4 regions of the Streptomyces sp. NBC_01723 genome follow, and region 1 is predicted to be linked to each of the others. Evidence: riboswitches for the same ligand, from Rfam matches in the RefSeq annotation. Region 1 holds a riboswitch; each other region holds the start of a gene.
What was found. Region 1 has a riboswitch for cyclic di-AMP ahead of OIE75_RS27755 (M23 family metallopeptidase). Riboswitches for the same ligand answer to the same signal wherever they lie in the genome.

Region 1 (2,193 bases):
ACATCCAGGCGATCTTGTGGCGCAGCTGGGTCAGCAGCGCCGTCAGGGAGGGGCTGCCGGCGGCCTGCGCGAGCGTCTCGTGGAACCAGCCGCCCAGGGAGCGCAGATCCTCGCCGCTGCCCTGCCTGGCGCGTTCCTGCCCCAGGCGGACCAGGCCGCGCAACACCTTGAGGTGGGCGTCGGTCCGGCGGCGGGCGGCCCGGGCGGCGCCGAGGGGCTCCAGGAGCGTACGGGTCTCCAGCAGATCGGCGGCCTCCTGCTCTGTCGGTTCCGCGACGCAAGCGCCCGCGTGCCGCCGGGTCACCACGAAGCCCTCGGCCTCCAGCGTGCGCAGGGCCTCGCGGACGGGGACGCGGGAGACGCCGTAGCGGCGGGCGAGGAGTTCCTCGGTGAGCCGGACCCCGCGCACGTGGACGCCGGCGACGATGTCGTCCCGGATCGCCGTGCACACCGAATGCGCCGGAATACGCATGACCGACCTCCGCCTTAATCCCCGTGAAACGTCGATGATTGACGTTTCCAGCGACTCTAGGCCAATCAAGAGGATATTCCGACGGCGGAGCGGATTTCATGGATGTTTTTTGGCCTACTACGGGCGGCCGCGCGCCGAGGAAAGCCGAAAGCCCCGGCTCGGACGGCCGGGGCTTTCGGGTGGTGTCGCGGGGTCCGCCGTCAGACGTTCACGCCGTGCGAGCGGAGGTAGGCGACGGGGTCCATGTCCGAGCCGTACTCGGGGCTCGTACGGGCCTCGAAGTGCAGGTGGGGCCCGGTGACGTTGCCGGTGGCGCCGGAGAGGCCGATCTGCTGGCCGGGGTCGACCGACTGGCCGACGGAGACGCCGATGGACGACAGGTGCCCGTACTGCGTGTAGGTGCCGTCGTGCATCTTGATCACGACCTGGTTGCCGTACGCCCCGCCCCAGCCGGCCTCGACGACGGTGCCGACGCCGACCGCGTGCACGGTCGTACCGCTGGAGGCGTGGAAGTCGATGCCGGTGTGGCTGCCGGAGGACCACAGGGAGCTGCCCGCCTGGTACGCGGTGGAGACGTAGGACGCGGTGATCGGCGGGACGAAGGTGTTGAGGCGCTTGCGCTCCGCCTCCCGCGCGGCGCGCTCCTTGGCCTCGCGTGCCTCCTTGGCCGCCTCGGCGGCCCGCTCGCGCGCGGCCTCCTGGGCCGCCTCACGGGCGGCGGCGTCCGCGGCGGCCTGCCGCTGTGCGAGGGCCTGGGCGTCGATCTCCTCGGCCAGGGAGTCGCCGATGGTGATGACCGGGGTGATTCCGCTCCGCTCCACCTCGGGCTCGGCGGCGAGCGCCGGAGCCGCGAGGGTGCCGACGACGCCGGTGGTGGCGAGGGCCGCGACACCCGCCGCGCGGGCGGTACTGCGATGCATCCTGCTGGGACGCCGGTGCTTCCCGGTGGCGCGCGTGAACGCCATGTAGAGGCTGGTCCTTTCCTTCCCTCTCGCCTACCGGGTTAGCTGACGGGTTCGGAGGTGGAAGGTCTCCTACGGACCCCCTCGCTGCGCGCGGGCGTCCGATTCACCCCAGGGACTACGGTGGGTCCCCGGCTCCCCTGGCTCGCGCCGTACGGGGACTCGGCGATGACTGTCCGGTGCCGCGGGTGCGGCGCACTGCCTGACGAACAGCCCGGACGACGCTAAACGCGGCTGTCTTCAATCCTCAAACGCAACAGCGTTTTTGTAGCGCATGCCACAGGGCAGACGGGCAGCCTCTCCCTCAATTCGGACAAACGGCGGCCCCGGTGACACTCCGGTCACCGGGGCCGCCCTCCGCGCGTACCGCTACTCGGCCGCCACCACCGTGACTTCACCGATACCGAGGGCCTCGACGGGCTCCTTGATCTGCGCGGCGTCACCGACGAGGACGGTCACCAGCCGGTCGACCGGGAAGGCGTTCACGACCGCCGCCGTGGCCTCCACGGTGCCCGTGGCGGCCAGTTGACGGTAGAGCGTCGCCTGGTAGTCGTCGGGCAGGTGCTGCTCGACCTGGTCGGCCAGGGTGCTCGCCACGGCCGCGGCCGTCTCGTACTTCAGCGGCGCCACACCCACCAGGTTCTGCACGGCCACGTCGCGCTCGGGGTCGGTGAGCCCTTCCGCGGCGAGCTTGCGCAGCACCGTCCACAGGTCCTCCAGGGCGGGACCGGTGTTCGGGGTGTCGACGGAGCCGCTGAT
Region 2 (2,193 bases), 2.1 Mb from region 1:
CCATCGCCCGGGAGATCGCCGAGGCCGCCCAGCGCGCCGTACTGCCCGAGCCGGCCGAGCGGATCGCCGGCTTCGAGATCGCCGCCTGCTACGAGGCCGCGCAGGCCGGCGCCTTCATCGGCGGTGACCTGTACGCGGTGCAGGACAGTGCGCGCGGCGTCCGGCTCATCGTGGGGGACGTGCGGGGCAAGGGCATGGGAGCGGTGGCCGCCGTCGCCGTGGTGATCGGCGCCTTCCGGGAGGCCGCCGAACAGGAGGCGACGCTGGAGGCGGTGGCACAGCGCCTGGAGCGGGCGCTGGCCCGCGAGGGCACCCGGCGCGAGGGACTGGACGCCTTCGAGGGCTTCACCACCGCCGTCCTCGCCGAACTCCCGCACGGCGCCGGGACCGTACGCATCGTCAACCGCGGGCATCCGCCGCCCCTGCTGCTCCACGGCGACGGCACCCTGGGGCCGCTGCCCGCCCGGGAGTCGGCGCTGCCGCTCGGCATGGGCGAGCTGGGTGTGTGGCCCGACCGCGCGGAGGAGACGGCCTTCCCCGGTGGGGCCACGCTGCTGCTGTACACCGACGGACTGTCGGAAGCCCGGGACGAGCGGGGGGAGTTCTACGATCCGTACGCGCGGCTGTCCGGTCGCGTCTTCCGTCATCCGGCGAAGCTGCTCGAAACCCTCGCCCGCGACGTGCGCCGCCACTCAGGGGGCGGGATGGCGGACGACATGGCGCTGCTCGCCGTACGGCGGCCACGGCGCGGCGACCATGATCATTGTCACGAGCCGTGACGGGGTGGCATCCCTCCGCATAACAACTGACGTACCGTCAGAAAGAAATGCCGTGAAGGGGAATACCGAGGCGCGGTCAACTCGCCCGGTTTTCACCGATCCTGAGGTGTACGTCCCGGCTGTCTTCGTTAACGATCAAGAGGAACAGCTTGGAATCCGGCCCCCGGGTCTATTAACGTTCGATAACGCAGCGCGGTCGTCCCAGCCGTCACAGAAGGCGGCTCCGTGCGCACGCGCCGAATCCCGCAAGGGAACCGGGGAACCACCACATTGGGGTGAATCGGGCGTTTGACGCCGTGGCAACACGGCTGCATGCGCGCGTAGGAGACCTTCCTGCTCCGAACCCGTCAGCTAACCCGGTAGGCGAAAGGAAGGAAAGGAGTACGCCCACGTGGCGTCCAACCGGCCTGCCCCCGAGGCCCCGTTCGTGCCCAGTCGGCACGACACCGACACCTTCGGCTACGAGAACTACCGCACCGAAGAGGGTCCTTGGGAGGAGTGGAATCCCACCGAGGACTCCATCCGCCCCGTACGCGGCCGGCACCGCGTCGCCAAGCAGCGTGGCGGGCTCGCCCGCAGCTCCACCGTCCTCGGCGTCGGTGTCATAGCCGCCGTCGGTGCGGGCGGCATGGCCAGCGCGCAGACCGGCAAGCCGCCGGTGTCGATCTCCATGCCGGACCTGCCCAACGTCGGCTCGCTCATCTCCGACGACGCACCGCAGCCGGAGGGCTCCAGCACCCCGCTCAGCGGCATCGGCGTGACCGCCGCCGCCGACACCGCGGAGGGCACCGACACCGCCGGCGCCGGTGAGTCCCTGCGGGCCCGGATCATGGCGCAGGCCGAGCAGCAGCAGGCCCAGGTCGAGACCAAGGCCGCCGCCGAGGCCGCCGCGGCCGCCGAGAAGAAGGCCGCGGAAGCCGCCGCCAAGGCGGAGAAGGAGGCCGAGGCCAAGGCCGCCGCCGCCAAGAAGAAGGCGGAGGAGGAGGCCGCGAAGAAGGCCGAGGCCGAGCGCCTGGCCAAGCTGGCCATGCAGTTCACGCTGCCGACCTCCTCGTACACGATCTCCTCGACCTTCGGTCAGGCCGGCGCCTACTGGTCCTCCGGCCACCACACCGGCCTCGACTTCGCCGCACCCACGGGCACGCTGCTCAAGGCCGTGCACAGCGGCACCATCACGTCGGCCGGCTGGGACGGGTCGTACGGCTACAAGACCGTGCTCACCCTGGATGACGGCACCGAGATCTGGTACGCCCACCAGTCCTCGATCAGCGTCAGCGTCGGTCAGGAGGTCACCACCGGTGACGTCATCGGCCGCGTCGGCGCCACCGGCAACGTCACCGGCGCCCACCTCCACATGGAGGTCCACGCCGACGGCGGCTCCGGCATCGACCCGATGGCCTGGCTGCAGAGTAAG
Region 3 (2,193 bases), 1.6 Mb from region 1:
CGTTGGGCACCCTTGCCGTCGGCCAGGATCTCGTGCAGCTGGTGGAGGTCGCCGTCGCGGACCATCTTCCAGAACTCGGCGCCGTCGGCCGGGTCGCTCAGCGGCAGGTTCACATTGCGCACGCCCGGCAGCTCGACGTCGGGGCCTTCCAGCTTCTGGTCGGCCGCGTTGCGGAAGTCGAAGATGGTGTGCAGGCCGAGGGTGGCCAGGAAGGCGGCGTCCTCCCCGGTGGCGTGCGCCAGGTGGCCGCTGCGGAACAGCACGCCCTGCCGCACCCGTCGCCCGTCCACGGCCGGCAGTCCGCCGACGTCCCGGAAATTGCGCACACCGGTCAGCTCGGGTTCGGTCGACGGGACCTGCTGCGTCACGGGGACTCCTCCCACTCCGCCCCGCCGACGCTGCTCGGCGGCGGGCTCGCCTCGACGATACGGCATCCCCTGTCTGCGCCGATGAGTTGTCCACAGGGCATTAAGGGATGCCTCGGGCTTTCTGTCCGAATTGACGCCTTAATTCCAACTGACGCCGAAATGCGAAAGGGTGGAGAAGTGGCGCGTGAGCAGCGTCATATCCGTAACCGTGCGTCGTCCGTCATGTTCACGTAATCAAGCCGGTTTTCAAGGACGTTCACTCGAAACGCCATTCCCCGAATCGACGGAGTGTGACCGGATATACCAGTAAAGGATCAATCGGAACACCTTCCGGTGGAACTCTTCGCTTGTCCGGGTGCGTCTTGGTCCCTTACGTTCACCACCGATCCGGACGGACGCCTAATCCTGCCGCCGACCGGAGCCCACTCTCATCCACCACCCGTACCCGGCAGGAGCGGGGGACCCACAGGTACGAATGCCTGTTCCGGTTCCCGGAACGGCTTGGGGTGAAGCCGCGTTTCGGCGCGGCCGGGCATCTCCAGCCCGAACCCGACAGCTCACCTCGCAGGCGCCGGAGAGGAATTCGCCATGCCCGCGAAGGGTAAGCACCGCCGTACCAGGGCCATGCGCCTGACCCGCACCATCGCCGTCGCCGGAACCGGTGGCGCCGTGCTCGCGCTCCCCCTGATAGGGGCCGCCGGCGCCAACGCCGCCCCCGCGCACTCCGTTTCCGAGCAGTCCGTGCAGTCCGTCGCGACGACGGCGCAGAAGGCCGCCGCGAGTGGCACCGAGAAGAACTCGGACGCGCGGACCTACACCGTCAAGAGCGGCGACTACCTCTCGCGGATCGCCGATGAGCAGAACGTCGACGGCGGCTGGAAGAAGCTGTACGAGGACAACCGCGAGGCCATCGGTTCGGACCCGTCGCTGATCCACCCCGGCCTGAAGCTCTCGGTCGGCGCCAAGGCCGCCCAGTCGGAGAAGCCGGCCGCCGAGAAGCCCGCCGCCGAGAAGCCGGCGGAGGCGGAGAAGCCCGCCGCCAAGCCGGCCGAGAAGTCCACGGACGCCGAGAAGGCCTCCACCTCGGACGCCGGCACCAGCAGCGGCTACACCTCCCCCGTCGCGGGCGGCACCGTCGGTACCCCGTACCACCAGTCCGGCAGCATGTGGTCCAGCGGCTACCACACCGGCACCGACTTCGTCGTCCCGACCGGCACCCCGCTCAAGGCCGTCGGTGCGGGCACCGTCGTCTCCGCCGGCCCCGGCGGTGCGTACGGCAACCAGGTCGTCATCCAGCTCGCCGACGGCCACTACGCCCAGTACGCCCACCTCTCCTCCCTCTCCGTCTCCGCCGGCCAGTCGGTGACGGCGGGCCAGCAGGTCGGCCTCTCGGGTGCCACCGGCAACGTGACCGGTCCGCACCTGCACTTCGAGATCCGCACCACGCCGGACTACGGGTCGGACATCGACCCGGTCGCGTTCCTGCGTTCGCACGGCGTCTCTCTCTGACGCACGGCCAGGGCGCGGCCCCCACGCCACCGAAGGCCGGACCCCGATCCCCGGGTCCGGCCTTCGGTGTATTCCGCAATTGACCAAGCCTTTAGGCGTGGCCTTTCTCACCGACCGTCAACCCCTGCCTACGGTCGCGTAGGTCACATTCCAAGGTGAATCATGACCCGATGTGGCAGACGATTCGAAGAATGACAGCAGAGCAGTGATCGGGTCGTACGTGGCGCTGGGGGACAGCTTCACCGAGGGCGTCGGCGACCGCGGCCCCGACGGGGCGTTCGTCGGCTGGGCCGACCGATTCGCCGTACTGCTCGCG
Region 4 (2,193 bases), 1.2 Mb from region 1:
ACATCATCGCGCCGAACCGGCAGGAGACGGCCACCAGCGAGCCGGTCTTGCCGCCCAGCACGTCCAGGTAGTGGTCGACGGGGTCCCGGCCGTCCTGCGGGCCCGCCGTCTCCAGGATCTGGCCGGTGACCAGCCGCTCGAACGCGAGGGCCTGCACGCGGACCGCCTCGGGCCCGAGGTCGGCGAGGATCTGGGAGGCACGGGCGAACAGGAAGTCGCCGGTCAGGACCGCGACCGAGTTGTCCCAGCGGACATTGGCGCTGGCGACCCCGCGCCGCACGGCGGCCTCGTCCATCACGTCGTCGTGGTACAGCGTGGCCAGGTGGGTCAGCTCCACCACCACGGCCGAGGGCACGATCCCGGGGGCATAGGGGTCACCGAACTGGGCCGAGAGCATCACAAGGAGCGGCCGGAACCGCTTGCCGCCGGCCCGCACCAGATGCTGGGCGGCCTCCGTGATGAAGGGCACCTCGCTTTTGGTTGCCTCAAGCAACCCTTCCTCGACCGCGACCAATCCGGCCTGGACATCGGCTTCCAGAGCCTGGTCCCGCACGCTCAGCCCGAACGGCCCGACGACGGTCACGAGGGGTCTCCTGTCTGCTGGTGTCTACTGGCGATTACCTGGTTTGTCGATAGGTCGCTGCCACCACTCGAGTCAGCGTATCCGGTCACCTTTCGATCACCGCTAGCGCCCACCGTTACAGGCCGGGCGGTATCGGATCATGAGCGGTATGTTTTTGATCGGTCGATATGACCACATATTGACCGATACCAATATCGCCTCCCCGGTCCCGAACGGATGCCCGCGCGGCACGCGAAAACACCGGACGGGCGAAGCACTCTGCATCCAGGGCCGGTTGGAGCACAGTTGGGACTAATGCCCGTTTTGCCGCGCTTGTTGAGGCCCGTGAGTTGGCTCACTCCGGAGCACCCTCGGGCAACCCCGCCGCAACCTGCGCCCTCCCTTTGTCCCGCAAGCCAGTTGAGGCTTGGCAACCGCAAAGGATCAAGAGCCCCAAACGCCTCAGACCAAGGTCAACAGGGCGTTGGGTGATTCCTGCACTTGTTTCGGACATGTGCTCTCGCATACGTTCCCGGCCTGTCGGGCGGACGCCGAATCCTGCCATCGCCCGTACACACAGTCATCCACTCAACTCACTCGCCGGCAGGAGCGGGGGACCCAGGTAAGTCGCCGCACCGGTCACCACCGGAGCGGCTCGGGGTGAAGCCGTACCCGTCAGGGCGCGGCCGGGCACCTCCCCGCCCGAACCCGACAGCTCACCTCGCAGGCGTCAGGAGAGGGATACAGATGTCTGCCAACGGTCAGAACCGTCACGCCCGGACCACCCGCATCGCCCGCAGGCTCGCCGTGGCCGGCACCGGTGTCGCGGTGCTCGCCCTGCCGCTCATCGGCGCCACCGGCGCGTCCGCGGCCACCCCGGCCGCCACCAAGACGGCCGCCACGGCGGCGACCACGTACCCGGACAACCTCGACGGCTGGATCCGCGAGTCGCTCGACGTCATGGCGCAGCACGGCATCCCCGGCTCGTACGAGGGCATTCACCGCAACATCATGCGGGAGTCGTCCGGCAACCCGCTCGCCATCAACAACTGGGACATCAACGCCATCAACGGCACCCCGTCCAAGGGCCTGCTCCAGGTGATCGACCCGACCTTCCAGGCGTACCACGTCGAGGGCACCTCCTGGGACCCGTACGACCCGGTCGCCAACATCACCGCCGCCTGCAACTACGCGGCCGACCGGTACGGCTCGATGGACAACGTCTTCGGCGCGTACTGAGCCGCACCGGGACGTTCAGAAGACCCGTTCGAGGACGACGGCCACGCCGTCGTCCTCGTTCGTCGTCGTGACCTCGTCGGCCACCGCCTTGAGTTCGGGGTGGGCACCGGCCATGGCGACGCCGTGCGCCGCCCAGTCGAACATGGGGATGTCGTTGGGCATGTCGCCGAAGGCGATCGTGTGCCGCCGGCCCACCCCCAGGTGCTCGGCGGCCAGCGCCAGGCCGGTCGCCTTGGTGATGCCGCACGGCTGCAGCTCCACCGTGCCGGGCCCCGACATGGTGACCGTCGCGAGGGAGCCGACCACCGCGCGCGCCGTCGACGCCAACTCGTCGTCGCTCAGGTCGGGGTGGCGCAGCAGCACCTTGCTGATCGGGGTGCGCCACAGCTGGT

Region 2: another riboswitch for cyclic di-AMP. It lies ahead of OIE75_RS17670 (M23 family metallopeptidase); the one in region 1 lies ahead of OIE75_RS27755 (M23 family metallopeptidase).
Region 3: another riboswitch for cyclic di-AMP. It lies ahead of OIE75_RS35650 (M23 family metallopeptidase); the one in region 1 lies ahead of OIE75_RS27755 (M23 family metallopeptidase).
Region 4: another riboswitch for cyclic di-AMP. It lies ahead of OIE75_RS22170 (transglycosylase SLT domain-containing protein); the one in region 1 lies ahead of OIE75_RS27755 (M23 family metallopeptidase).

The regions. Positions count from the first base shown of each region.
Region 1 is NZ_CP109171.1:5,988,232-5,990,424, reverse strand. Features, by position in the region: gene OIE75_RS27760 (GntR family transcriptional regulator) at 1-472, opposite strand, end outside; gene OIE75_RS27755 (M23 family metallopeptidase) at 673-1,437, opposite strand; cyclic di-AMP (ydaO/yuaA leader) riboswitch at 1,450-1,612, opposite strand; gene OIE75_RS27750 (M16 family metallopeptidase) at 1,804-2,193, opposite strand, start outside.
Region 2 is NZ_CP109171.1:3,853,560-3,855,752, reverse strand. Features, by position in the region: gene OIE75_RS17675 (PP2C family protein-serine/threonine phosphatase) at 1-779, shown strand, start outside; cyclic di-AMP (ydaO/yuaA leader) riboswitch at 1,004-1,160, shown strand; gene OIE75_RS17670 (M23 family metallopeptidase) at 1,171-2,193, shown strand, end outside.
Region 3 is NZ_CP109171.1:7,614,773-7,616,965, forward strand. Features, by position in the region: gene OIE75_RS35645 (tyrosine-protein phosphatase) at 1-368, opposite strand, end outside; cyclic di-AMP (ydaO/yuaA leader) riboswitch at 795-954, shown strand; gene OIE75_RS35650 (M23 family metallopeptidase) at 957-1,877, shown strand; gene OIE75_RS35655 (SGNH/GDSL hydrolase family protein) at 2,083-2,193, shown strand, end outside.
Region 4 is NZ_CP109171.1:4,776,297-4,778,489, reverse strand. Features, by position in the region: gene OIE75_RS22175 (polyprenyl synthetase family protein) at 1-583, opposite strand, end outside; cyclic di-AMP (ydaO/yuaA leader) riboswitch at 1,151-1,306, shown strand; gene OIE75_RS22170 (transglycosylase SLT domain-containing protein) at 1,310-1,801, shown strand; gene OIE75_RS22165 (HAD family hydrolase) at 1,817-2,193, opposite strand, start outside.